One region of the Parajatrophihabitans canadensis genome, then DNA from elsewhere that is predicted to be linked to it. Evidence: riboswitches for the same ligand, from Rfam matches in the RefSeq annotation. Region 1 holds a riboswitch; the other holds the start of a gene.
What was found. A riboswitch is a leader RNA that binds a small molecule or an ion and turns the genes downstream of it on or off. The one in region 1 is predicted to bind S-adenosylmethionine.
Positions count from the first base shown of each region.

Region 2: linked by a shared signal. The riboswitch ahead of ACSMXN_RS03245 (putative leader peptide) and the one ahead of thrC (threonine synthase) in region 1 are both predicted to bind S-adenosylmethionine.

Region 1 covers NZ_CM132445.1:539,647-551,609, reverse strand. The annotation lists gene ACSMXN_RS02675 (GAF and ANTAR domain-containing protein) at 1-173, opposite strand, end outside; gene ACSMXN_RS02670 (GAF and ANTAR domain-containing protein) at 365-1,096, opposite strand; gene ACSMXN_RS02665 (cold-shock protein) at 1,274-1,477, opposite strand; gene ACSMXN_RS02660 (DUF6328 family protein) at 1,864-2,385, shown strand; gene thrC (threonine synthase) at 2,382-3,659, opposite strand; SAM riboswitch class I at 3,671-3,846, opposite strand; gene ACSMXN_RS02650 (LytR C-terminal domain-containing protein) at 3,907-4,467, opposite strand; gene ACSMXN_RS02645 (DUF3263 domain-containing protein) at 4,477-4,869, opposite strand; gene ACSMXN_RS02640 (hypothetical protein) at 5,153-5,494, shown strand; gene ACSMXN_RS02635 (hypothetical protein) at 5,491-6,918, shown strand; gene ACSMXN_RS02630 (DUF4232 domain-containing protein) at 6,983-7,657, shown strand; gene mgrA (L-glyceraldehyde 3-phosphate reductase) at 7,738-8,763, shown strand; gene ACSMXN_RS02620 (CynX/NimT family MFS transporter) at 8,739-9,956, shown strand; gene lysA (diaminopimelate decarboxylase) at 10,153-11,502, shown strand; gene ACSMXN_RS02610 (hypothetical protein) at 11,499-11,963, shown strand, end outside.
Region 2 covers NZ_CM132445.1:674,307-686,269, reverse strand. The annotation lists gene ACSMXN_RS03295 (MgtC/SapB family protein) at 28-726, opposite strand; gene ACSMXN_RS03290 (hypothetical protein) at 893-1,315, shown strand; gene ACSMXN_RS03285 (GNAT family N-acetyltransferase) at 1,310-1,894, opposite strand; gene ACSMXN_RS03280 (hypothetical protein) at 1,998-2,924, shown strand; gene ACSMXN_RS03275 (sulfotransferase family protein) at 2,902-3,858, opposite strand; gene ACSMXN_RS03270 (GNAT family N-acetyltransferase) at 3,913-4,629, opposite strand; gene ACSMXN_RS03265 (FAD-dependent oxidoreductase) at 4,759-5,856, opposite strand; gene ACSMXN_RS03260 (transporter substrate-binding domain-containing protein) at 5,933-6,964, opposite strand; gene ACSMXN_RS03255 (amino acid ABC transporter ATP-binding protein) at 7,087-7,875, opposite strand; gene ACSMXN_RS03250 (amino acid ABC transporter permease) at 7,872-8,879, opposite strand; gene ACSMXN_RS03245 (putative leader peptide) at 9,153-9,266, opposite strand; SAM riboswitch class IV at 9,285-9,398, opposite strand; gene ACSMXN_RS03240 (aminotransferase class V-fold PLP-dependent enzyme) at 9,486-10,844, opposite strand; gene ACSMXN_RS03235 (DUF1684 domain-containing protein) at 10,962-11,789, opposite strand.

The DNA of each region.
Region 1 (11,963 bases):
TGGGCTTGCTTGCCTCGAAGTACGGTAATGCTTGCCCAGCTACAGCCGTCGACGTGCTTGACCGCAAGTTCGACCATGCGATGTAGCGCCGCTGCGTTGTCGCCGTCCCCGTGCAGTTCGTTGCCGAGCGCGGCAAACTCCTGCGACAGCTCCAGCATCTCGTTCGTATCCATGCTGTTCAGCCCCCAGAAGAGTCGTCTTGCCGATACACATTGTGACGGCAGCATTGTGCATGATCGCTTGGCGGCTTCGCCAGCGGGCCGCCTGTCAGGTCGGTGTCCGTCGGTGTCAGGTCGGTGTCCGTCGGTGTCAGGTCGGTGTCCGGTCGGTGTCAGGACGATTGCCGCACCCGAGTCAGGTCGGCTCAGGCGAGCTTCGTCGGAGGCGGCGGCAGCTTGAGCTCCCCAGATTCCGCGACGTCCATCGCCACATCGACGAGCTTGCGGTGGGTGTTCTGACTCGCCATCCGCAGCAGATCAAAAGCCTGAGCCTGGGTGAGCTTGTATTGGCTCATCAAGACGCCCATAGCGACACCGATACCGCGGTTACTCTGCAGCGCGCGCTCGAGGTGTTCGACCTGCTCGTGCATCCGTGCGGTCGTCACTGCCAGCGATGCATGCGTGGTGAACATCAGCGCCACCGTCTGATCAGAGTCATCGAAGGCGTCATGCTTCGTCGAGTACAGGTTGAGGGCGGCCAGCAGGTCATCGTCCTCGAGGAACAGCCTGGTCGACAGCATGCTGAAGATGCTCTCTTGGGCCGCGGCGCGGCGGCCGAATTCCGGCCACCTTCGGTCAGCCGCCAGATCGCCCGTCCGAAAGGTCGTGTTCTCCTCGGCCGCATCGACACACGGGCCGCTGTTGAGCTCGTACTGGATTCGATCGACCCGCAGCGGAAGGTCACTGGTGGCGCCGACGGTCTCGAACTTGCCGACGCGGCCACGGCTCACCGCCGCCTCTTCCGCGCCCGGTACCAGCTCGACAGCGCGTCGCGAGATCAGCGTCAGGGTGTCCTCGAGACTGCGCTCGGACATGAGGTCACGTCCGAGCTCGGAGAACAGCTCAGCGAGACGATGTACCGACTCAGCATCCACCATTGGAACGTACCCGCTGAGAGTTCGATGCGCTCACTCTGACCGTAGGGAGACCCGTTCGAACGCGCGCTACCGGCCCGAATCGGTGTGCGATCCGGGTCGGCGGCGGCGGTATTGAGGGTTTGATACTGCGGCGGTTCAGTTGACGGTTCAGGCTGACGGTGTCATGCGCCAGCGTGACTAACCGACGACGCGAACGCCTTCGGCCTGCGGACCCTTGGGTCCCTGAGCGACTTCGAATTCCACTCGCTGACCTTCATCAAGAGAGCGGTACCCGTCCGACTCGATGGCGCTGTAGTGGACGAATACGTCCTGGCCACCGTCCACGGCGATGAAGCCGTAGCCCTTCTCATTGTTGAACCACTTAACGCTGCCCTGGGCCACGTGCACTCCTTGCTAGGGGCCTTCCGTCGCTCACCCGTCGTGAGGGCGGGGTCTTCGTTCCTTCGGTCCCGATCAACGCGCACGGCCGGTCGGCGTGATGCCTGCCGTCGTGGCCCTTCGTCTGGCGAAACGCTTGGTACTACGACCAAGGCAGAAATTAACACGCAACGAGATTCACTGGCTAGAAATCTCAACCAAACCGAGACCATCGAATATGCAACGCGCAACCCGCATGCTCTACCCTCCGTCCCCGTCGCCGCCTGTTTGATCCCGAATGTCAGCGTCGGTCCGATGTTGTCGTCGATCTCGTCCGGTGCGCCGTCCGGCGCATAGCCTGGACCGATCCGTACCGACCGATGATCCGTACCGATCGTGGGGGCGCCCGCATGGCCGATGAAGATCTGTCGACAGCAGCCGACGACGGGCGCAATGAAACCAACGCCGCGCGCCTTGATCGCAACTACGCTGAGTTGCTCCAAGAATTACGGGTCTCAGAGACCGGCGTCCAGATCCTGTTCGCCTTCATGCTGTCGATCGCGTTTCAGCAGCGGTTCCAGAGCATCGACACCTTTCAGCGGACGATCTACGTGCTGACGTTGATATTGTCCACGCTGGCCATCGCATTGCTGATCGCGCCGGTAGCCTTTCACCGGCTGGTCTTTCGACAGGGGCTGAAAGAAGAACTCGTGCTGACTGCGAGCAGGTTGGCGATTGCCGGCACGAGCTTCCTGCTGCTGTCGGTCCTCAGCGGCGTACTGCTGATTCTCGACTACGTCGTCGGACGAGCCTTCGCGATAACCACAACCGCGCTGCTCGCGATCGTGTTTCTGCTGCTATGGGTGGCTCTGCCGCTGTGGTACCGCGACCGCGCAGGCGATCGACGACGTGAGTCGGCAGCGTCCCGCTAGAGCAAACCTGCTGCCCGCATCCCCTTGAGCGTCGGCGGAATTACCGCGGTCGGGCCAACCTGCTCGGCGACCGCATCGACTGTCTTCAGCCCGTCGCCGGTGTTGTAAAGGACCGTCTCACGCGTGGTGTCGATCTGGCCGGACTCGACCAGCTTCTTCAGCACGGCCGTCGTGACGCCGCCAGCCGTTTCGGTGAACACGCCGCAAGTCTCAGCAAGCAACTGGATCCCGGCCCGGATCTCGTCGTCATTCACATGAGCCATCGCGCCGCCGGTGGAGCGAACGGCGTCGAGGGCGTACGGCCCGTCCGCGGGATTTCCGATGTTGAGCGATTTCGCGATGCCAGTCGGCTTGACCGGAATCACGGTGTCGCTACCGTCGGCGAACGCCTGGGCGATGGGTGAGCAGCCGGTGGACTGGGCACCGTAAATCCGGTAGTCGCTCGGCTCGACGAGACCGATTGCCTGCAGCTCTTTGAACGCCTTGTGCACCTTGGTCAGCATCGACCCCGATGCCATCGGTGCCACGACCTGGGGCGGCAGCCGCCAGCCGAGTTGCTCAGCGACCTCGAACCCGAGCGTCTTCGAGCCCTCGGCGTAGTACGGGCGCACGTTGACGTTCACGAACGCGGTGGACTCGAACTCATCGGTCTCCGCGAGCTCGCTGCACAACCGATTCACGTCATCGTAGGAGCCGTCGATGGCGACCAGAGTGCCGCCGTAGATCGCGGTCTGAGTGATCTTTGCGGGTTCGAGGTCCGCCGGAATGAAGACAATCGAGTCCATGCCGATTCGCGATGCGTGGGCGGCCACGGAGTTGGCGAGGTTTCCGGTTGAAGCGCATGCGATCCGGCTGAAGCCGAGTTCGCGCGCGGCCGTGATCGCCACCGAAACGACCCGGTCCTTGAAGGAATGGGTCGGGTTGGCTGAATCGTCCTTGACCCACACCGGTGCCGTGAACCCCAGCAGATCCGCGAGCCTGTCGGCCCTGATCAAGGGCGTCATGCCGGTGCCGGAATCGACCCGAGTCTCGGCGTTGTGCCCGGCGGGCAGCAATCCGGCGTAGCGCCAGAGCGAATATGGCCCGGCCTCGATCTGGGCGCGGGTCACGCGCGCCAGCCGCTGCGGGTCGTAGCCGATCTCAAGGGGGCCGAAACACTCGAAGCAGGCGTGTTGGGCGCCGAGGGGATAGGTCGCGCCGCAGTTGCGACACACCAAACCTGAAGCGGGAGTTTCGCCGGACGTACCAGCGGGGCGATTGATCACAGCAGTCATTCCGAGGCCTCTCCTCATCTTTCCCGGGCGTCGTGGTGACGACCAGGCCGGAGTTGGCACCTACCTCGCGATGTCGCCGGTCTATGTGGCTGGACGCCACACGCTGCATTCGTCAGCAGCAATACGGTCTATCGCGGTGGTTGCCGGGGCTTCAACGGGCCGGTCCCTCTGCCCCTCTGGATGAGCGATATGTAGTCCGCGCGCGGAACCAGGCAAGAAATGACACGCACTGCCGAACGTTGTGCGCCTAACTGTAGTCGCTGGTCAGAACGAGGACGATCGGACCCTCGGGAAGGCCGTCAAAACGAGGCTTGATCCGCTTGATCTGCGGAAACTGAGCCTGCAGTGCCGTTGCCGCCGACTGAGCCCCAGCGGCGTTCGGGTCGTAGTAGGCCGCGGTAGAGAGAATGTCGCCGCTGAAGACGCCGCCGTCCGTTGCTGTCCAGCCGCCTTGTACGAGCCTTGTCACAGCAATGCCGCCCAGCCCGTCGGTGCCCGAGTTGTTCAGCACAATGACGGACGGGCGATTGACGGTCGGTTTGGTCGCCGTAGCCGGGTCGGTCGGTGCCGCTGCGGTCGTAGATGTCGTTGGTTTCGGCGACGTCGTGGCGGGCGTCGACTTCTTGGTCGTAGCGGCGGAGGCGGAACTAGAGACTCCGACGCTAGCCCGGTCGGCTTGGCGCCCCTTGGGGTGATTCAGCGCGACAAAGGCAAGGACCGCGACGAGCACCCCGACCGACGCCAAAACGACGCCAAGCAGTAACTCAACACGCCGACGTCGCGACGACGGCGGAGCAATATGCGACATAAATTATGGTTAGACCTCGATGCCCAGGCGGCGAGCAGAGCGCTGCCGCTGGCGACTGGCTCGAAGTCGCCTCAGCCGCTTGACCAGCATAGGGTCTGCCGCCAGCGCTTCTGACGAGTCGATCAGTCCGTTGAGCACCTGGTAGTAGCGGGTAGCGGACATATCGAACAACTCGCGAATGGCCTGTTCCTTGGCGCCGGCGTATTTCCACCACTGTCGTTCGAAGGCCAGAATCTCGCGGTCTCGCCGGTTGAGGCCACCCAGCTCTTCAGACTCTTCTGCGCCAGGAGCCACACCCACCTCGATCGGTGGTGCGCCATCAGAATCGGCTCCCGAAACGGCCGGTGCGCCGGCGTCAGGCTTGCCGCCGGGTGCATTGACCGCGGTGGGCGCGAGTTCCATGCGGCCTCCGAGCATCATCGCGGGCGGACTGTCGGCCCCCGCCAATACGTCACCTGTAACAGGTCTTGGACTATGAATCTCACCGGTGTAATTCGGTGCGCAATCATTCAACCATGCTCGGCGCGAGGTCGCTGAACCAGTCGTCATTGAATCAGCCGTGCGTGTCGCGTCAGCCCACTGGGTTCCGCACGCCACGATCGGCCGATATCCACAGCTAGCTCTCGATTTCCACAGCCAGCCGCAAAGCCGGATATCGAGGCGACGAACCGACCACGCTCGTGCCATGGCAACGAATCAACACAACTGTGCTCCCCGCCGCTACGCGCCGGTCGGCGTGCTCGGCCGCAGGCTTGAACAGACGGCACAACAGCTCGACCGCGCCTGCGATGAACTCCGGGCTCGCGCGGGCGCCTGCCAATGGCACTCGCCGGCCTCCCTCCAGTTCTCCGCCGCGCTCCAGAACCTGCTTGGCGCCTGTCACCGCGTCGCCGACAAACTTCGCGACACCGCCGCCGTGCAGCATCACCACGAAGACACGGCAGCCCAGCGGGCTCGAGCCGCAGCTCACCTCGCCGCGACGGTCGGCAGCAGCGTTGGCCTAGCCCCGATTGTCGAGCTGTTATGACGAGCGCCGGGACGGTCGCGGTCACCGGCGGGGCGTACTCGATCGCCGCTGACTTCGTTGAGCTGAGCGCTCTCGCCGGAGTCCTGGACAAGCTGGCAACGGTGCTCGGCGACGCCGCTGTCGTGGCATTGCAGGTTCTGATCGATCCACACTCGCTCGCCCTAGCCGCGCTCGATCCCGTCGGCGCGTTCGACCTCGCTTCCACGGCGTCGCGAACGGCAGTTCTGGCCACGGCGGCAGGAGCCGAATGCGTCTTCCTCGGAGTCGCGCTTGGGGCCGCGGCACAGGGCTATTCGGCCGTGGACGACCTGACGAGTCGCTGGACGCCGGTAGTCACGGCGCTACGCAGGTTGCCTTCAGCGATCGCGGCCAGCGAGTCCGAAGCCGTTCTCGCTTGCGAACACGGCGATCCGCGCAGGCTTGGCACGGCCCTCAAGACGCTGGTTGAGCACGATCCCGAGGTGGTCACGCTCGCACTGGACGCGATCACGACCGCGGGTGCAGCGGCGACCGCAGCTCAACACGGGACGGCCTCGCCCACGTCCGCGTCCTTCGGTCGACCCGCTGCGCTCGGGCACTACTCTGCGACGCTGGGGACGATCTACCCCGACGGCAAGCCTGTCCTGACCCGACATCCGACAGATCCGACCGATGACTCCAAGGGCCCCCCGCGCGACGTCGCCGACCTGCTCCGCGGGCTCGAGTGCCGCAACGAGCACACCGACGGCGGGGGCATCGACGTTCGATTCGTCAGCAGGACCCTCGCCGACGGGTCTCGCGCCCGCAGCGTCATCGTCGATGTCACGGGCACAAAGGAATGGAACGCACTCGACCGCAATGATCCGAACGTGGCAAACCTAGGCACCAATCTCCGCGCGCTCGGCAACGAGCAGACCGCCTACGAGCGCGGCATCATGGCGGCCCTCGCGGCCAGCGGAGTGCGCTCCGACGAACCGATCATGCTGGTCGGCCACAGCCAGGGCGGCATCATCGCGGCCCGGCTCGCTGCCGATCTGGCCCGCTCGCCCGGCCCATCCGGCCCATCCGGCTCGCCCGGCTCACCCGGCTCACCCGGCTTGAATATCACCCATGTGGTGACAGCGGGGGCACCGATCGGACTCATCGATATTCCTGCCCACGTTCAGGTGCTGTCCTTTGAGAACTCAGGTGACATCGTTCCGATGCTCGATGCCACTGAGAATCGCCACACGGTGAACCAGCTCACGGTGACCACCAATGAAGGTTCTCCGAACGATCACGGCTTGGGGGCTCGGCACGATCTGGCAACTGCTTATCTACCGGCGGCCCGCGATGCCGATGCCAGCGAGGACCCTTCTATAGCGGCCTGGACTGCGAGCGCGTCGGCGTTTCTGGGCGGCGATGATGTCAGCACACAGGTCTATCGGGTGAGCAGGCAACCGTGACTGGGCGCAGACGCTTCGCGGCACGCCTACCGGTCTCGATCTCCGGATGAATTAGGTTAATTCGGTGCCGATAACTCCAGCAACCTCACGTACCACTGCCCGCGGCCTTGTAACTGCGCGCACCGCCGTTCTGGTCATCGTGGGCAGTGCGGTCGCCGTCATCACTTTGGCGGGTTGCACCAAGGCACCGTCACCGACGGTAAGTGGCAGCACCTCTGTGTCGGCATCATCATCAACGCCCGACAGTAGCTCCGCCAGCACGAGCGCAAGCGTGCCGCCTAGCAGCACTGCCGCGTCGTCCACCGCCAGTTCGACCCGGCCGACGCCAACAGCTTCGACGTCTGCCACCGTGCCACCAGTCGGACCACCCGCGTGCGCGACGGCGGCGCTCACCGTAGGCGTCCAACGCGGTTCAGGCCTTAACGGCCACCAGTACGCAACGTTGTCGTTCACCAATAAATCTGCCGCGACCTGTTCGATCACTGGTTTTCCTGGCGCACAACTCCTTCTCGCCGGTGCACCGCTCGGGCAACCCGCGGTGCGCTCATCCGCACCGGCAAGTCCAGTCGTGCTGCGCCCCGGTGCGAGCGCGTCCGCTGCCCTCAGCAACGACTCGACCTGCAACGCGAACAACTCCGATTCGGTCCAGGTCATCGTGCCGAACCAGACCCAGAAGATCGTCTTGCCCCTGACGTTCCGTGGCTGCACCTTGACCATCGGTCCCGTAACCGCTGGCTGAGCTGCGCCCACCTCGCAGCCGGTTCGGCGCAATATCTATCGCCCGACAGGTGTCAGTGATTCGTCTGCAAGAATGGCGATATGAACTATTTGGCGGCCGAAGATCGCTACGACTCGATGACCTACCGGCGGGTCGGCCGAAGCGGTATCCAGCTTCCCCTTATTTCGTTGGGTTTGTGGCACAACTTCGGTGATGACCGGCCCCTGGAGACTCAACGCGCGATCCTGCGTCGGGCCTTTGATCTCGGCATCTGCCACATCGATCTGGCCAACAACTACGGGCCTCCATACGGTGGCGCGGAAGAAAACTTCGGGCGCATTCTCAAACAAGATCTGCGTCCGTACCGACCAGAGCTCTTCATTTCCACGAAGGCCGGTTGGGACATGTGGCCCGGTCCATACGGAGATCTCGGATCGCGCAAATATCTGCTCACCAGTCTCGATCAGTCGCTGGCTCGAATGGGCGTGGACTACGTCGACGTCTTTTACTCACATCGCTTCGATCCAGACACGCCGCTCGAAGAGACAATGGGCGCTCTGGACACTGCAGTGCGATCAGGCAAAGCGCTGTACGCCGGCATATCGTCCTACTCTGCCGAGCGAACCGCAGAAGCCGCGCGCATTCTCGCCGAGCTGGGTACTCCGCTGTTCATCCACCAGCCCTCGTACTCAATGCTGAACCGTTGGGTAGAGAGCGGATTGCTCGAGACTCTGGAAGAAGTCGGTGCTGGCTGTATCGCGTTTTCGCCTTTGGCTCAAGGTATGTTGACCGACAAGTATCTGTCCGGCGTGCCGAAGGACTCCCGGATGGCCGCGAACTCCTCACTGTCACCAGAGCTGCTGACCGAACAGAATCGCGAGCACATCCGTGCGCTGAATCGCATCGCCGAGCGTCGCGGGCAGTCACTGGCTCAACTGGCCCTTGCCTGGGTGGCGCGCGACGATCGGGTTTCCTCCGTTCTGATAGGTGCATCCTCGGTACGCCAACTCGAACAGAATGTCGCGGCGCTCGACAACCTCGCATTCAGCGACGCCGAGTTGGACGAGATCGACGAGCACGCGGTGGAGGGTGGCGTCGACCTGTGGCGCGGACCAGCAACGAGCTGACCCGTCGCCAGGGCGGCACGCTGATCGTCGCCGGCCTCATTCTGACCGGCTTCACCATGCGGGTCGCGGTGACAAGCATCGGCCCGGTCCTGGACGAGCTGCAGGACGGGCTGGGCATCTCCAGTGGCGCAGCGGGCTTCATCACCACGTTGCCGGTGCTGTGCTTCGCCGCCATAGGGTCCAACGCACCTAGGCTTGCTCATCGCTTCGGTTACCAGCGAGTTCTGGTAACCGCCCTGCTCGCGGCGGTAATCGGAGTTTTCACCCGAGCACTGGCCGGATCGCTGTGGCTGTTCGTCATGCTCAGCGTGCTTGCCCTTGCTGGCGGAGCGGTGGCAAACGTCCTCATGCCGACCTTGGTGAAGCGGCATTTTCCGAACCAGATCGGCCGGATGACCGCCGTCTACACCACCGCACTCGCCATCGGCACCACAGCGGCCGCCGCGTTCACCGTGCCGATCGCGCACGCCGGTGGCAGCTGGCGCGTCGGAATCGGCTTCTGGGCCGTGCTCTCCGCGATAGCACTGCTGCCCTGGCTGCCCACCCTGAGCGCTGATCGACCGGAGCGTGACGCCGTCGACACCCGCGTGCCGATGGCCCGGCTCGTCCACAGCCGAACGGTGTGGGCGCTGACCATCATGTTTGCCTTCCAATCAATGCAGGCCTACATATCCTTCGGTTGGTTCGCTGAGTTCTTTCGCCACGAAGGTCTCGATGAGACCCGGGCGGGGCTGCTCGTCGCCTTCTTCTCAGCCGTTTCGATCCCGGTATCGATCGTGATTCCATCCCTCGCCGCGCGCGGGCAACGTCCCCTCATCGCAGTCATGATCGGCTCTGCAGCCATCGCATACCTCGGCATGCTGATCGCTCCGGTCGGTGGATCCTGGCTGTGGATGTGCCTGGCCGGTATCGGCGGGGGTATCTTCCCGCTGAATCTGACGATGATCGGCCTGCGCTCGCGAGCCATCGCCGTGACGGCGACGTTGTCCGGATTCGTCCAGACCGTGGGTTACGTGATCGCAGGAGGCGGCCCTGTACTCGTCGGACTAATGCTCGGTGCCACGAATGACAATTGGACCTGGCCGTTCGTGCTGCTGTTCATCGCGCTGGGCCTTTCAGGTGCCGGCGGGTGGTACGCCAGCCGCGACGTCCGGGTCGATGACGAGCTCGATACTGCCGACCTGCACCACTAGCAACCCTCAGTTAGCACCGCTCGGTTAGCACCGCTCAATTAGCACCGCTCAGTGCCGCAGCTCTCATCAGCGCCTAACCGTCGCTAGTGGATTGTGAGAATTCGCCGGGCGACGCGTGATGATCTCGCTAGCAAACCGGGCGCGGTGCCCGATGGCGACGATCGTTTCAGGTGTCCCGACATTTGGAGTCACCAACATGACGCTCGCCGAGCTCATCCCATCCCTACGAAGTTCACTGCCACACCCGATCGAACCGTGGCTGTGGCCAGCCTCGGCACATCACCTTCCGGCCGGCGACATGTCGATAGCCGGAGTCAGCCTGATGTCGGTGGTCCGCGATCACGGCACCGCCACTCAGGTCATCGATGTCGCAGAGTTCCGCTCCCGAGCGCAGGAATACCGGCGTGCATTCGCTGACGGCGAAGTCTCCTATGCAGGCAAGGCGCTGCTGACAAAAGCAGTATGCCGATGGGTCGAGGACGCCGGCCTACGGCTGGACGTCTGCACCCCCGGCGAACTGTCCATCGCTCGCGCCGCGTCCTTTCCGATCGACCGCATCACTCTGCACGGCAACGCCAAGACCGCCGGGTTACTCCGCGCGGCGATGGCGATGGGGATTGGCCGCATTGTGGTCGACAGCGTCGGCGAGGTCGAGCTGTTGGCATCACTGGCCTATGGCGGCCACCGTCAGCAGGTGCTCTTGCGCGTCATCCCAGGCGTCGACGCCGGCACGCATCCGGCGATCACGACCGGAGTTGAAGGACAGAAGTTCGGCATGTCCATTCTCGATGGCTCGGTGAACCTTGCCGTCGAACGCGTACTGGCGGCCACCAACCTCGAGCTCGTCGGCCTGCACTGTCACCTCGGCTCGCAGATATTTCAGGCCGAACCGTACGTGCAAGCCGCTCGGACGATGGTCGATCAGCTGGCCGTCATCGAGTCCAACTTCGGCCTGTCGTTGCCGGAACTGAACCTCGGTGGCGGATTCGGGATTGCCTATCACAGCGGCGATGTCGCCCTCGACATCAGCGACACGGCTGCCCAGATCCGTCGCGCCGTCCGGCTGGCTTGTAAAACACGCCGAATTGCCATACCAAGGTTGGCGGTTGAGCCGGGCCGCTCGATCGCCGGGCCGGCAGGCGTCACCGTGTATCGCGTCGTCAGCGTGAAGCGAACGGCCAACCGGATCTGGGTCATGGTCGACGGCGGAATGGCCGACAACCCTCGGCCGGCTCTGTACGGTGCGCGCTACACCGCTCGGCTACTCGGACGCCTGTCACCAGCGGTCGACGAGCACGTCACGGTCGCCGGTCAGCATTGCGAGTCCGGCGATGTGCTGATCGCAGATGCGTTGTTGCCAGGCGACATCCATGCCGGTGACTTACTCACGGTCCCCGCGACCGGCGCCTATCACCACAGCATGGCTTCCAACTACAACCAGGTCCCCCGCTTACCGATCATCGGTCTCGAGGACGGCCGGGCGCGGACGTTGATTCGCCGCGAAACCGCCGCCGACCTGTTGGCGCGCGAGGTGTCAGAGCTATGACCTCACCTGCGGACTTGCCGATGACCTCCCTTACGGCTTCCCTTGCGGCCGGGCTCACGGCATCGTCCGCCTCCGGCTCGCATGCGCACTCCCGGCACAATCTCGCGATAATCCAGACCTCGATGTTCGACGGCTATGTCTGCGTGCAGTACATGGTGACGCCGGTTCCCGTCGAATTGCAACGAACGATTGAGCTGTTCCAATCCGACGGTGGCCTGGCGGTGGACGAGAACCGTCGCGTCTACGACTGCGCGCTCGCTTACCGTCGGTCGGGTCGCGGTGACCGCGTCGTCGGCGCGCTGCGGATCGGTGCCGTCGAACGGCATGTACCGGCGAACGCTCATCGCCTACGCGTGCTCTTCACACCCTTCTCGGCGACGCCCGAACTGCCGTGCTCGCTCTGTGAACTCGATCTGCGCATCCGGAGAGGCGTGGTCGAACCGACGGCGCTTCGCTGCGGT
Region 2 (11,963 bases), 130 kb from region 1:
GATTCTGTCAGCGGAGCATACGCACGATCAGCGCCCCGAATGAGCGAGTGCCGCTGAACTGGTTCGCGCAGCGACCACGCCCTGTATCTGCGCAAGGTTGCTGGCAACCTCGGCCACCGGGGTCGAGCCACGGACTTCGAGCAGCACGCAGACATCGGTCGATGCGCCACTTGCTTGTGTAACGTTTAGCGATTCGACGGTGCATCCGGTCCGGGTCAGCTCGCTCATCGCCTGCCTCAGCACGCCGGTTCCCTGTTCGTAGGTAAGGGAGATCTCGCTCAAGACGTTCTGATTGTCCCGAAGCCGTTCGATAACCGGCGTGTAGAGAATGGTGATGAGCAGATCGCCGACCGTGGCGGCGACGGCCAACGTGTACAGACCTGCGCCGGCAGCCATGCCTATCGCTGCCACCAACCAGATGCTCGCCGCAGTGATGAGCCCCCGGGCACTTTCGCGCCGGACGAAGATGATTCCCGCACCGAGAAAACCGATTCCGCTCACGATCTGCCCGGCGAGTTGGGCCGGGTTCAACACCACCATGCCCGGCCGCAGAATATCGTCGAAACCATACTTGCTGATCAACATGATCACCGCTGCGCCCATACCGACCATCGCGTGAGTACGAAGGCCAGCAACCTTGTGACGCAGTTCGCGTTCAAAGCCGATGATGGACGAGAGGACGAAAGCTACGGCCAATGGGACGATTTCAAGTTGTAATTCGGTCATGCAGGTGGTGCTCCAAACTGGTGGCTCCCGGGAACGGTTGCCTGGTGACAACGCTAATCACAATCAACCGCGGCGGCCAGCACTTACGCCCGATCCACATGGCGACGGCCAATCCATCATGTTGCGCTCATGCGGCAGCCTGCTGCACGTTGGTAGGGTGCGCCACGTGACCGAACCCACCGACCGTGGCCGAGAGTTGCGACTTGCCTATACGTTCCGCGGCGCGCTGGCAGAGTTGGAGCAGACGCTGCCGCTTGTGGCCGATGAATCGATTTTGTTCCACGGCGTGATGCAGCTGCACGCGGCCGGAGCGCCTACGCGCCCGGCGGTACTGCGGTTGACGACGCCCCGGTTGGTCATACTCGCCCACTACCCCTGGCGGTCAAATCGCGCGTGGGAACTGCCGCGACCGTCCGTGCAGGGCGTCGAACTTCTTGGCGCTGTGGTCCAGATCGACTGGACCGACCAGCAGGACGTTGCGCAGGCGCTACAACTTGGCCGATGGACAGGCCGAGCCGCGTTCGACCGCCCGATTCGGGACGCGAGCGAGGCAGCCGAGGCTCTCGATGGGTGGCTGCGCGACCTATGACGAGCGTCGCACCCGTGATCTAGGGACAACCTTGGTCATCAGCCAATGATGTTTGCCTAATTGACGCTCACGGGTGAAACCCTCGCGCTCGAAAATCGACGTCGTCGCGTTGTGCAGGAATCCGCCGGATGTCCGCCGACCTGTCACATCCTCTGGGAAACTCTCGACCAAGCCGCCGCCGAGACTCGCGATCTGCTGGAGCGCACCTTGCAGCGCCACCGAAGCAACTCCTCGGTTCCGGTACTCGTTACCCACGAAGAAGCAGGTGATTCGCCAATCTGGTGGCCGCACCTCGCCGGCTTGATAGACCCGCTTGCGCTTGATGCGCGGCAGCTCCCCGGGCGATCCGAACTGACACCAGCCGACGCAATCGTCACCGTCATAGACCAATGCGGCGTGAGCAGTCCCACTGCGGACCCGATCCTCCTTGGCCTGACGGCGATGAGCGCCTTGCTCGGCGCCTTCGGCGTGGAATCCCAGGCACCAGCAACCGCCCCACACGCCGTTGTGTTGCTCGACAAGGCGCGCGAAGTCCTGCCAGGTATTGGGCGACAGCGGTCGCACGACGAGCGCAGCCATGCGCCCGACAATACGACTCCGCGGTACCTGTCGGCACCTCCACGCAGCTGAGGCCGTACCGGATCAGCACCTGGTCCAGGAGAGTCCGCTAGCGTGATGCGTCGTGGACACGAAGATAGGACCTCGCCCCGACCTGGACTTCGCTTCAAGCGAGCTGGTTATCGCGGCTCCCGGCGTCGGCGACGGCTACTGGGCGGGTGCTCCGAGCGTCGTTCGGGCCGAAGGCACGATCTACTTGGCTTACCGTTTGCGGCGCCCGGTGAACGAGGGCCGGGGCTACGCCAACGTGGTCGCGCGTTCGGTCGACGGTGTCCGGTTCGACACGTTGTGCACGCTCTATCGCGATGATCTCGACTGCGCTTCGTTGGAGCGGCCGGCGCTCGTCCGCAGGCCTGACGGAGGCTGGCGCATCTACGTGAGCTTGTCGACCCCCGGCTCGAAGCATTGGTGGATTGATGCTCTGGACGCCGACGATGCGGCCGACCTGGCCAAGGGACAACGGGCGACGACCTGGGCGGGCGACGACCTGACCGCCGTCAAGGATCCGGTGGTTTTGGTTGACGGGGACGGCAAGTGGCATGCGTGGGTGTGCTGCCATCCGCTCAACGACCCTGGTGAGGAAGATCGGATGACGTCGCGTTACGCCTTCAGCGACGACGGGTTGTCCTGGACGTGGGGCGCCGTCGTTCTCACTCCGCCGGCCACGGGTTGGGATCGGCGTGGACGCCGCGTGGCATCGATCGTGCCGCGACACGACGGCTCGGTCCTCGGTTTCTACGATGGTCGGGCAGACGCGAGCGAGAATTGGTATGAGCGGACAGGCACAATCCGCGGCGCTTCGGTCGACACGCCCTTGACGACGGCATCGCAGTCAGTTCCAGCACAATCACCGTACGGCCGGCACACGCTGCGCTACACGAGTGTCATTGACCTCGGCGACGGCATCGGCCGGGTTTACTTCGAGGCGGCATCTGCTGACGGATCCAACGAGATCAGGACGCAGCTGATCAGCCTTTCCAACGTTGGCTGAATTCACCTCTACCAGCGTCCGAACGCCAGTCATCGAAAGAGCGCCCTGTCACGTCCTCCAACAGCGCAATGTCATCAAGAAACCCGACGAGAGCTTCGCGTCGTTGTTCGACCGAGAGTGACGGACGACGTCCACCGCCCTTGTGCAATGTCGACCGGAGCGGGGCTTCGACACGACGCCAGACCTGAGGCGGCGCGAACGCACCGGCCGCGGCACCGGCACGGATCGTGGCACCGAGGAGCCTCGTCCGCAGACCGGGTGCTACGTACGGATGAACGTTGTCGGGCTTGGACTTTGCGGCCGGATGCTGTTGCACACCTAGGAAGTCGCAGACCGTCGCGATCGTTCGGTCGGGCTCCTCCGCCAACTGCCGATAGCGCAACACGAGGACCTGATCGCGGGGAAACAGACCGTATAGATGCTGAAGCTGGTGCCCGTATTGCCCGAGGCGGGTGTAGTGCCAGAACGGGGCGTAGCCTGCCGCGACGCGAGAATCCTCCTGCGCAAGCGCCTCGTTGAAATCGGAGATCGGTTCCAGCCCGTCCGACCACAGGTGGGTCCAGTTGCTGTACGCCCGATCAACGGGGTCGCGGATCACGGCGATGAGGCGGGCATCGGGCGTTGTGTCGGCAATTCGCTGTTGAGCCGCGAAGTCATAGAGGTAGAACGGGGTGGATTCTCCGATCAGAGCCTCGTGTGGCGCATTCGCGAACAGCTGCAGATAGTCCGATTCGCGCCATACCCATTCGCGCGCGCTGTGGGCGTCTCCGGGACCGCGCTGGCCCGAACGCGGTGGTGGCACGCCGCCGCAGAGAAAGAACTTGGGTTCTTTGACTGTAGATAGGTGCAGCTGCGGATGCCCGACGAGCGCGGAGTGCAGCGCCGTTGTGCCGCCTTTGGGTGTCCCCATCAGGAAGAAGTCAGGCCATCGCATCTCGGAAGTATACCTAACTATCTCTGTAGCTTCGATAGAGAATCGACGGAACACTCAGGCTACCCAGGCCTCCTCTGGAACCTGTACGCCGACAAAGCTGGTGGACCTGCGGAGCCGAAATCCCAGCGCCTCGTAGAGCCGTATCGCGTTGACATTGTTCGCGGCAGCGTGCAGAAACGGTGTCTCGCCACGTTCGCGGATGCCCGCTGCGACTGCGTGAACCAAGCGGGTGCCGAGGCCTTGCCCGCGGTACTCCGCGTCCGTACAAACCGCGCTGATCTCCGTCCAACCTGGCGGATGTAGCCGTTCGCCGGCCATCGCGATGAGCTTCCCGTCGCGGCGGATGCCTAAGTAGGTTCCCAGCTCCACCGTGCGCGGCAGGAATGGACCGGGTTTCGTCCGTTCAATAAGGGCAAGCATCTCTGCGACGTCGCCGGAACCCAACCGCACGGCCTCGTCGTCGTGCGCCGCCGCAATCCCGTCGTCGACCATCTGAACGCCCGCCCCACGCATGACAACCTCCCAGCCCGCAGGTGTCGGAACGGACAAGCCCGCAAAGGGGACGACCGCGCCCGGCCCGGCAAGCTCTGCGATGTCCAACCAATCCTGCTCCGTAGGTTCATCGGGTAGTGCGACGAACGGACTGACGTCGACTGGGTAGCGCAACACGTTTCCGCGACGCTGGGCGAAGTGAGCATGCGGACCGGTCAGGGCAGCGCGGGCTGGATTGTCCAGCGGATGCGGTTCGTCAAGTTCACGAGCGTGCGACATGGTGGAACTCCGATTCTGATTTCAGCTTTCAGGATAAGCAGGTTACTGACCGGGTTGGTTCACGCTCGTCACAGACAATGCTGACGCCAAGTCGGAGGCGTCTCGACGCGTCATCATGAGGTCGCGATCTCACCGGGGCCCGAGGGCAAAGCCGGCAACACCCGGTTTGCCGTCGACCAGGTCAGCGGCCAGTTCGCCGATGACCGAGCCGAACTTGAAACCGTGCCCTGAGAAACCGGCCAGCACGGTGATGGGTCCCTGTCGATCGATCACGAAGTTGTGATCAGGAGTGACGGTGTACAGGCACGTCGTGGGCGCTGGCTTCGAGGAATCGACCCCGGGGAGCCACGTTTCGGCATAGTCCTGCAGTCGTTGGACAGCTACCGGGTCGATACGCCGGTCTCGGACGTAGGCGTCTTTCACCACCGGGCCGACAGCATGAAAGCCCACCTTGACACCGTCGTCGCTACCGAGTCCATAGACCCCACCTTCGTCGGCAAACTCCCCACCCGGGTGGTGAATGAAGCTCGGCCATCCGAGCGGGTCAGGCGTCGGAAAGTGGACTGGCTGCTCTTGGGTGACCCGCAGGCTTGGCAGCCCATTCACAAGCGGATCGAGCGTCTGCGTTGCCCAACCGCCCACCGCGACAACCACCGCGTCGACGATCAGTGCCTCCTCATCGAGGGTAACTATTTGCACGCGTCCAATGTCGGTAACCGAGATCTGGGTTACCTGAACTCCGTGTCGGATCGACGCGCCGTGCAGCTCGGCTCCGCGCTGTAGCGCCACAACCGCACGGTCTGCGTGCAGGCGCCCAGCGTCGGCGTGGAATAGCGCCGCGGAGTCAATGCGCAGGCCGGGCCAACGTTCGGCCGCTTCGGCCGAGCCGATGAGTCGTACTTCAGCGCCAGCAGCCAGCAGGGCGTCGCGCAGCGGTTCGATGGCGGAGCCTGGCCCGTGGTCGAGGGCGCCGGTCAACGTCAAGACCGAGCTGTTGGTCTGCTCTTCGAGAGCACGCCACAGCGGCAGCGCCCGCTGGGCCAGCCCGATGTAGACGGCGTCGGGGTAGGCCAGCCGAAAGATTCGCGAACTCCCGTGGGAGCTACCCAAGTCGTGACCCGGTTGGTACTGCTCGAGCAGTGTCACGTCTGCGCCGCGGGCCGCGAGGTGCCAGGCGGCAGATGAGCCCATGACGCCACCGCCAACGACTGCTACCCGCAGAGTCATGAGCGATTGCCTTTCGATGGTTGGTTGGTGGGGGCGGCACGATCACCCCGCCCCCACCGTGCGCAGGAGCTTGCTGTCAGGAATTGGTGAGCGGCAATCCGGGTGGGTTCACCTGTGAGGTGGCGACTGCCTCGTTGGAAAGGCCCCAGGCGGCAAGCCATTTCGTGTACTGACCGTTCTTGATCAGATAGTTGATCGCATCGGCGATGGGCTGAGCCAGCCCACTGCCCTTCTTGGTAGTGGCAGCGATCAAACCTTGCAACGTCGCCCCGGCACCGGAGTACTTACCTGCACTACGAGTGGGGTTAGGGGTGTTGGCCGTCTGGGTGACGTGATAGGCGATCGAAGGATTGGGCGTGAAGTAGGCATCGATCTTTCCCGAGTCCAGCGCTAGGTAGGTCGTGTTCTGGTCCGGGTAGTACTTGACGTTCAGGGTCTTGCCTGCTGCCTTGAGCTGGCTTTGCCACTGCAGAAGAATCTTCTCCTGATTGGTACCCGAGCCAACGGCGACCGTCTTGCCCGCGAGGTTCTCGAAGTTGCCGTCGAAGTTCCACGAGCTGGACTTAAGCACTTCGAAGCCGAGGTTGTCCTGACGGTATGAGGCGAAGTCATATTTCGTCTTGCGCTGCTCGGTGTCGGTGATGTTGGAGAACCCGGCGTCAGTCTTGCCAGAATCGATGCCTACGAAGAGATTGTCCCAGGTCGCGTTGTCGAGCACTGGCTTCAATCCGAACACCGCTGAGACGAGGCGGCCGAGATCTGCCTCTGAACCGGTCAACGTCTTCTGGTCAGAACCTATGAAGCCAAGGGGCGGCGCGCCTGAAGGCAACAACCCGAGGCCGACGACGAACTGGCCGCTGCTGACGACAGCTGGCGGCAGCTCTGCCCTGATCGAGGCAACCGCGTCGACTTGCAAGTCGATCGGGGTTGCGGCGCCGTTGGAGAGCGCGCCCACTGCCACGGTCGTTCCCGTAGCTCCCCCTGCGGTAGCCGAGGACTTCGGGGTCGAGGCATTACCGCTGGCGCAGGCGCTCACGCCGGCACCAAGTGCGACGAGCGCGGTAGCGGTCGCGACGATCTGGACGAGTTTCGATCTTGGCCTGGACATACTTCTCCTTGGTGAGATTGCGGTGGCTATCGCCCTGCGCTGAGCGTCAGTGCGTTGAGTACGGCTGTGCGTTGAGTACGGCTGTGCGTTGAGTACGGCTGTGCGTTGAGTACGGCTGTGCGCTAAAGAACCTTGCTGAGGAATTCCCTGGTGCGGGCATGTTGGGGGTGGTCTAGTACTTCGTGCGGAGGACCCTGCTCGACAATGCGACCGGCATCGACAAACACCACCTGATCGGCCACCTCGCGGGCGAAGCCAATCTCGTGGGTGACGACGACCAAGGTGGTCCCGGTTGTCGCCAAGTCCTTGATGACGGCAAGGACCTCTCCGACGCGCTCAGGATCAAGCGCGGAAGTTGGCTCGTCGAACAGGATGACTCCCGGTCGGAGTGCGAGGGCGCGAGCGATCGCGACTCGCTGTTGCTGGCCACCGGACAACTGACGCGGAAAGGCTTCGGCCTTGTCCGCCAGCCCGACTCGGCCCAGCAATCCGCGAGCAGTCTCGAGAGCCTCGCCCTTCTGAGCGCGCTTGTTCGCAATCAGCGCGGCAGAGACGTTGTCCAACGCGCTGAGATGGGGGAACAGATTGAAGTTCTGGAAAACGAAGCCAATTCGCCCGCGCTGGCTGAGGATCGCACGTTCGCTGAGCTCCTTCAGCCGGGTGCCGTGCCTTCGCACTCCGATCAACTCGCCATTGATGCTGACGTACCCGATGTCCAGCTTCTCCAGGTGGTTGATAGCCCTGAGCAAGGTTGATTTCCCGGAGCCGGAAGGGCCCAGGATCACGGTGACTTTGCCCGCCGGAATCGTCAGGTCGATTCCATCCAGGACCCGATGGGTTCCATACCATTTGTGGGCATCGTGAATCTCCACCACCGATGGCTCGACGAAGGCCTCGACGGTGCTCGTCATCGTGCGGCGCCAATCTGGATACGGGCGCGGACATCGCTGATACTGCGTCGGATTCGCTGTATGGGCGTTGGAGGCATGGTTCGCAGCGCCCCCCGGGAGTAGTACCGCTCGACGTAGAACTGAGCGATCGAGACCAAACTCGTCAGGATCACGTACCAGACCGTCGCGACGAGCAGTAGCGGAACGATGTCGCCGGGGTAGGTGCTTCCCATGCTCTGCACTTCACCGAACAGATCGAGTAGCGACACATAGAAGACCAACGAGCTGCTTTTGATCAGCCCGATCAGTTGATTGACATAGGACGGGACGATGGCACGCAGCGCTTGAGGCAACACGATGCGGCCGAACTGGTAACCCTTCGGTAGCCCGAGAGCCGCAGCGGCCTCGTGCTGGCCTTGGTCCACCGACAGTATTCCGGCTCGAACAACCTCCGCCGCGTAGGCCGCCTCGCTGAGGCTCAAACCGATGACGGCGATCACCATGTCGCTCGCGAGGCTCGATTCGCGAAAGTTACCAAAGGCGGGACCAAAAGGTACGCCAACGCTCATCGTCTTGTACAGAGCCCCAAAGTTGTACAGGATCAACAGCACCACGATCAGCGGGATCGAGCGGAACAACCAGATATAGATCCAGCTGACTGCCCGGAGAATCGGGCTCTTTGACAATCGACCCAATGCAAGCAGGATCCCTCCGATCAAACCGAAGAGAGCGCTCCACGCAGTCACCTTCAGCGTGATCACCAGACCACGCAGAATGACCGGCCGAGCAAACCAGTACTGGAAGCGATCCCACTGATAGAACGGGTTCGTGATCAGGCCGTGTACGACTTGGGCAAGAACGACCAGCACGACGACGGTTGCAATCCACCGACCGGGATGTCGCAGCGGGATCACCCGTTGCGCCGACAGGGGCCGCAACGACGGACCCTCTGTCGGCGCAGCGGGATTGCCGTCCGCGCCGGAGAACTCGGTCGCGGCGGTGGCTTGACCACTCAGCCCAACCATCGGTTGCTGCCAGTGGCCGATGGTCGATTGCGTTGGCAACACCGGTGTCTCTGTCGTTGGCGCAGCTGGCTCGGTCACGGAAACTCCTACAATCAAAGGACATGCGGGCGCGCAAAGGCGGCCGGGACAAGACGAGAGGAACATCAATACGTCCGCGACGCGGCGTTCGATATCAGCGGCTCCGCAGCCGCCATGGACGATGGCTCCGAGCGTTTGATGAGCGGCGCAACTGGCTCGCCTATCAGGCCAGGACCAGAAGGCGGCGAAGACTATCTAGGAGCGACAGAGCGCGCTTGATACCCGCGCGAGATCCACGTGCCGACGTTCGATGAAGCAGCCGCTGCTACGCAAGTGCCGGGAGCCGGCGGCGAGCTTGTCGCTTGTCACGAGGTTCTCCTTGATCGTCGATCACGCTTGCCGAAGCACGATTGCTTCGACCTGGTCGTCACCCGGGGCACCCCACCGCGACGCGAGGGTTGCCAGCCAGCAAGCCGGGGCTATCCGCTGGCGTTCATGACCGTGGAACGAAACTATCATCCCTCATGGCCAAGGGAAAGACTCTATTGTCTACCTCACAGATAGGATTACTTCTATATGGTGAATGCGTTAGGTGGTTGCGCAAGGCGATGCCGGTAGCTGACTTTCATCGCCTGCAAGCCAGTTCGGCGAGGTTCGCGGGTCAGGAGACGGCCCGAGAGCGCCATCGACCAATTCGTAGGTCCACGAGGGTCCGTTCGCCGCGAGTGAGGCGAGTGCTTCCAAGAGCCGGTCGATGTCGGCGGTAGTAGTGCCCAGCCCGACGCTCGCGCGCACCGCACCGCGATCGGCCCCGAACCGTGTTAGTAACGGGTGCGCGCAGAATCGCCCATCCCGCACTCCGATGCCATGTTCGGCTGATAGATATTGAGCAATCAGCTCCGGTGAGAATCCGGGCAGGGTGAAGGTCACCATCCCGACCCGCTCTGCCTCGTCGCCCCAGAGGCGCAGACTACAAGCTCCCACCTCGGCCAGGCCATCGTCGAGCCGTCGGAGCAAAGCCGCTTCATGCTGTATCAGCGCAGCTTCAGACAAATCGCGTATCGCGCGGCATGCCGCGGCCAGCGCAACCGCACCGATCACGTTTGGCGTGCCCGCCTCATGCCGAGCCGGCGAGTCCGTCCAATCGGTGCTGTCGATCGTCACATGCCGCACCGCTCCCCCGCCGGCAAGATACGGCGCCGCCGCGTCGAGCCAATCCCTGCGCCCGATCAGCGCCCCTGACCCGAAGGGCGCGTAGAGCTTGTGCCCGGAGAAAGCGATGTAATCAACACCGACATCGGCGATGTCCACGCGACGATGCGGCACCAGTTGCGCGCCGTCGACGGCAATGCGTGCCCCGTGGCGGTGGGCTACGTCAGCCAACAGAGCGAGCGGGAGTAGCTCACCCGTGACATTCGAGGCGCCCGTCACGGCAAGCAACGCAGCAGGGGTCCGGGCAAGCTCTGCCTCCAAAGCCGTGACGGTCTCCGCAAGCGTGTTGCGCGCAAGCACCACCCGCCCGTCGCGAACCTGCCAGGGCAAGAGATTGGCATGGTGCTCGATATCTAGGTACACGACCGGACCAGGGGCCGCAGTCGCAAGCAGGTTCACTGCGTCCGTCGTGTTGCGGGTGAAGATCACAACATCTGCCTCGCGCGCGCCGACGAAATGGGCGACCGTCGTACGGGCGGATTCATAAGCTGCCGTACAAACCTGGGACGGATAACCGGCGCCGCGATGGACGCTTGAATACCAGGGCAGCAGTTCGTTCACCTGGTCAGCAACGACTTGCAAGGCAGGTGCGCTGGCCGCGTAGTCCAGATTTGCATAGCGCACCTGCCGACCGTCGACGAGCGGAACGACCTGCTCCGCGCCTACCAGCGTGCTAAGTGCTGCGTTGGCTGGAGCCAACTGATCTGTAACAGGATCCCCAAGAACTGTGGACATACGTGATAACTCCAGGCTCCTTCGGGTGGCGCTCATGACATCTGAACGGACTCTCGGATCTAGCTACGCTGATGCGACCGGGTCGTGACCGTTGCCTCGCTGGTCATCGGTGGCCTTTCACCGGCGCTCGTGTGGAATCTTCTCGCCCGCCTCGACGGCAACCGGCAGCTGATTCTCGGCCGGCGGAAGTGGGCAGGTGGCCAGATCGGTATAAGCGCAAGGGAGATTCGTTGCGCGGTTGAAGTCCAACCGCACCCGCCCGTCGGCGTCAGGAGGGTCAATGGCCAGCGCCCGGTTCGCGGCGTACGTCGTGACGCCTGACGTGGCATCGGTAAAGAGGACCAGCAGGCTCCCAGCTCCCTTTCCGTTGAACGCGGTGAGGCTCAGCGGCTGTCCCTCGAGCTCGAATTCGATCCGGCCCGGGGCGTCATAGACGTGTTGCAGGCCTTCGACGGCAGCTCCGACGGTCGTAGGGCGAGGCTCGTCGAACGGCAAGTAGCGGCCGGTAACTGCCCACCTCGGGTCTGGAGCGTAGGCAGGCGTATCGACGAAGCGGACGAGCAATGGGTTGCTCGGGTGCCGGGGCCGGATGATGTCGTGGCCGCCGCGCTTGGCGACCTCGATGACCACATCGCCGGAAACCGGGTACAAGCTGTCCCGCTCGGCGATCGGCCCGAAATTGTGTTCCCCGCGCAGCGTGGCGCCATTGAATTCGAGGGTTTCCCCTTCCGCCAACACGACACGGACACCGTCCTGGCCAGTCGACCACTCGCCTGGCGCATCATCAAATCGCTTCGGTTCGCTGACGAGCCAGCGCAGGCTGGTGATCGCCAAAAATCCGTGCGGGTCGGCGAGGACCTTCTGATGCGCGCTGTGCCATTCTCGCCAACTCTGCTCGAAGTTGGCATCATCGGTTTGATTTTCAGCCAGATCTTGGACGGTCATGTCATCTCCCTGTTGTTGTACGGGGTTGAACGGGGTTGTACGGGGTCGCGGCGGGCTGATTGCCTAATCTAGTCAGAGGCTGGGCGCCGGGTTGAGTTCCGACTTCGGGATACCCGAGCTCGTGAGCACCCGCCACTTGTCGAGGGTCTTCGGGTAGTCACCGTTGGCGAGGCC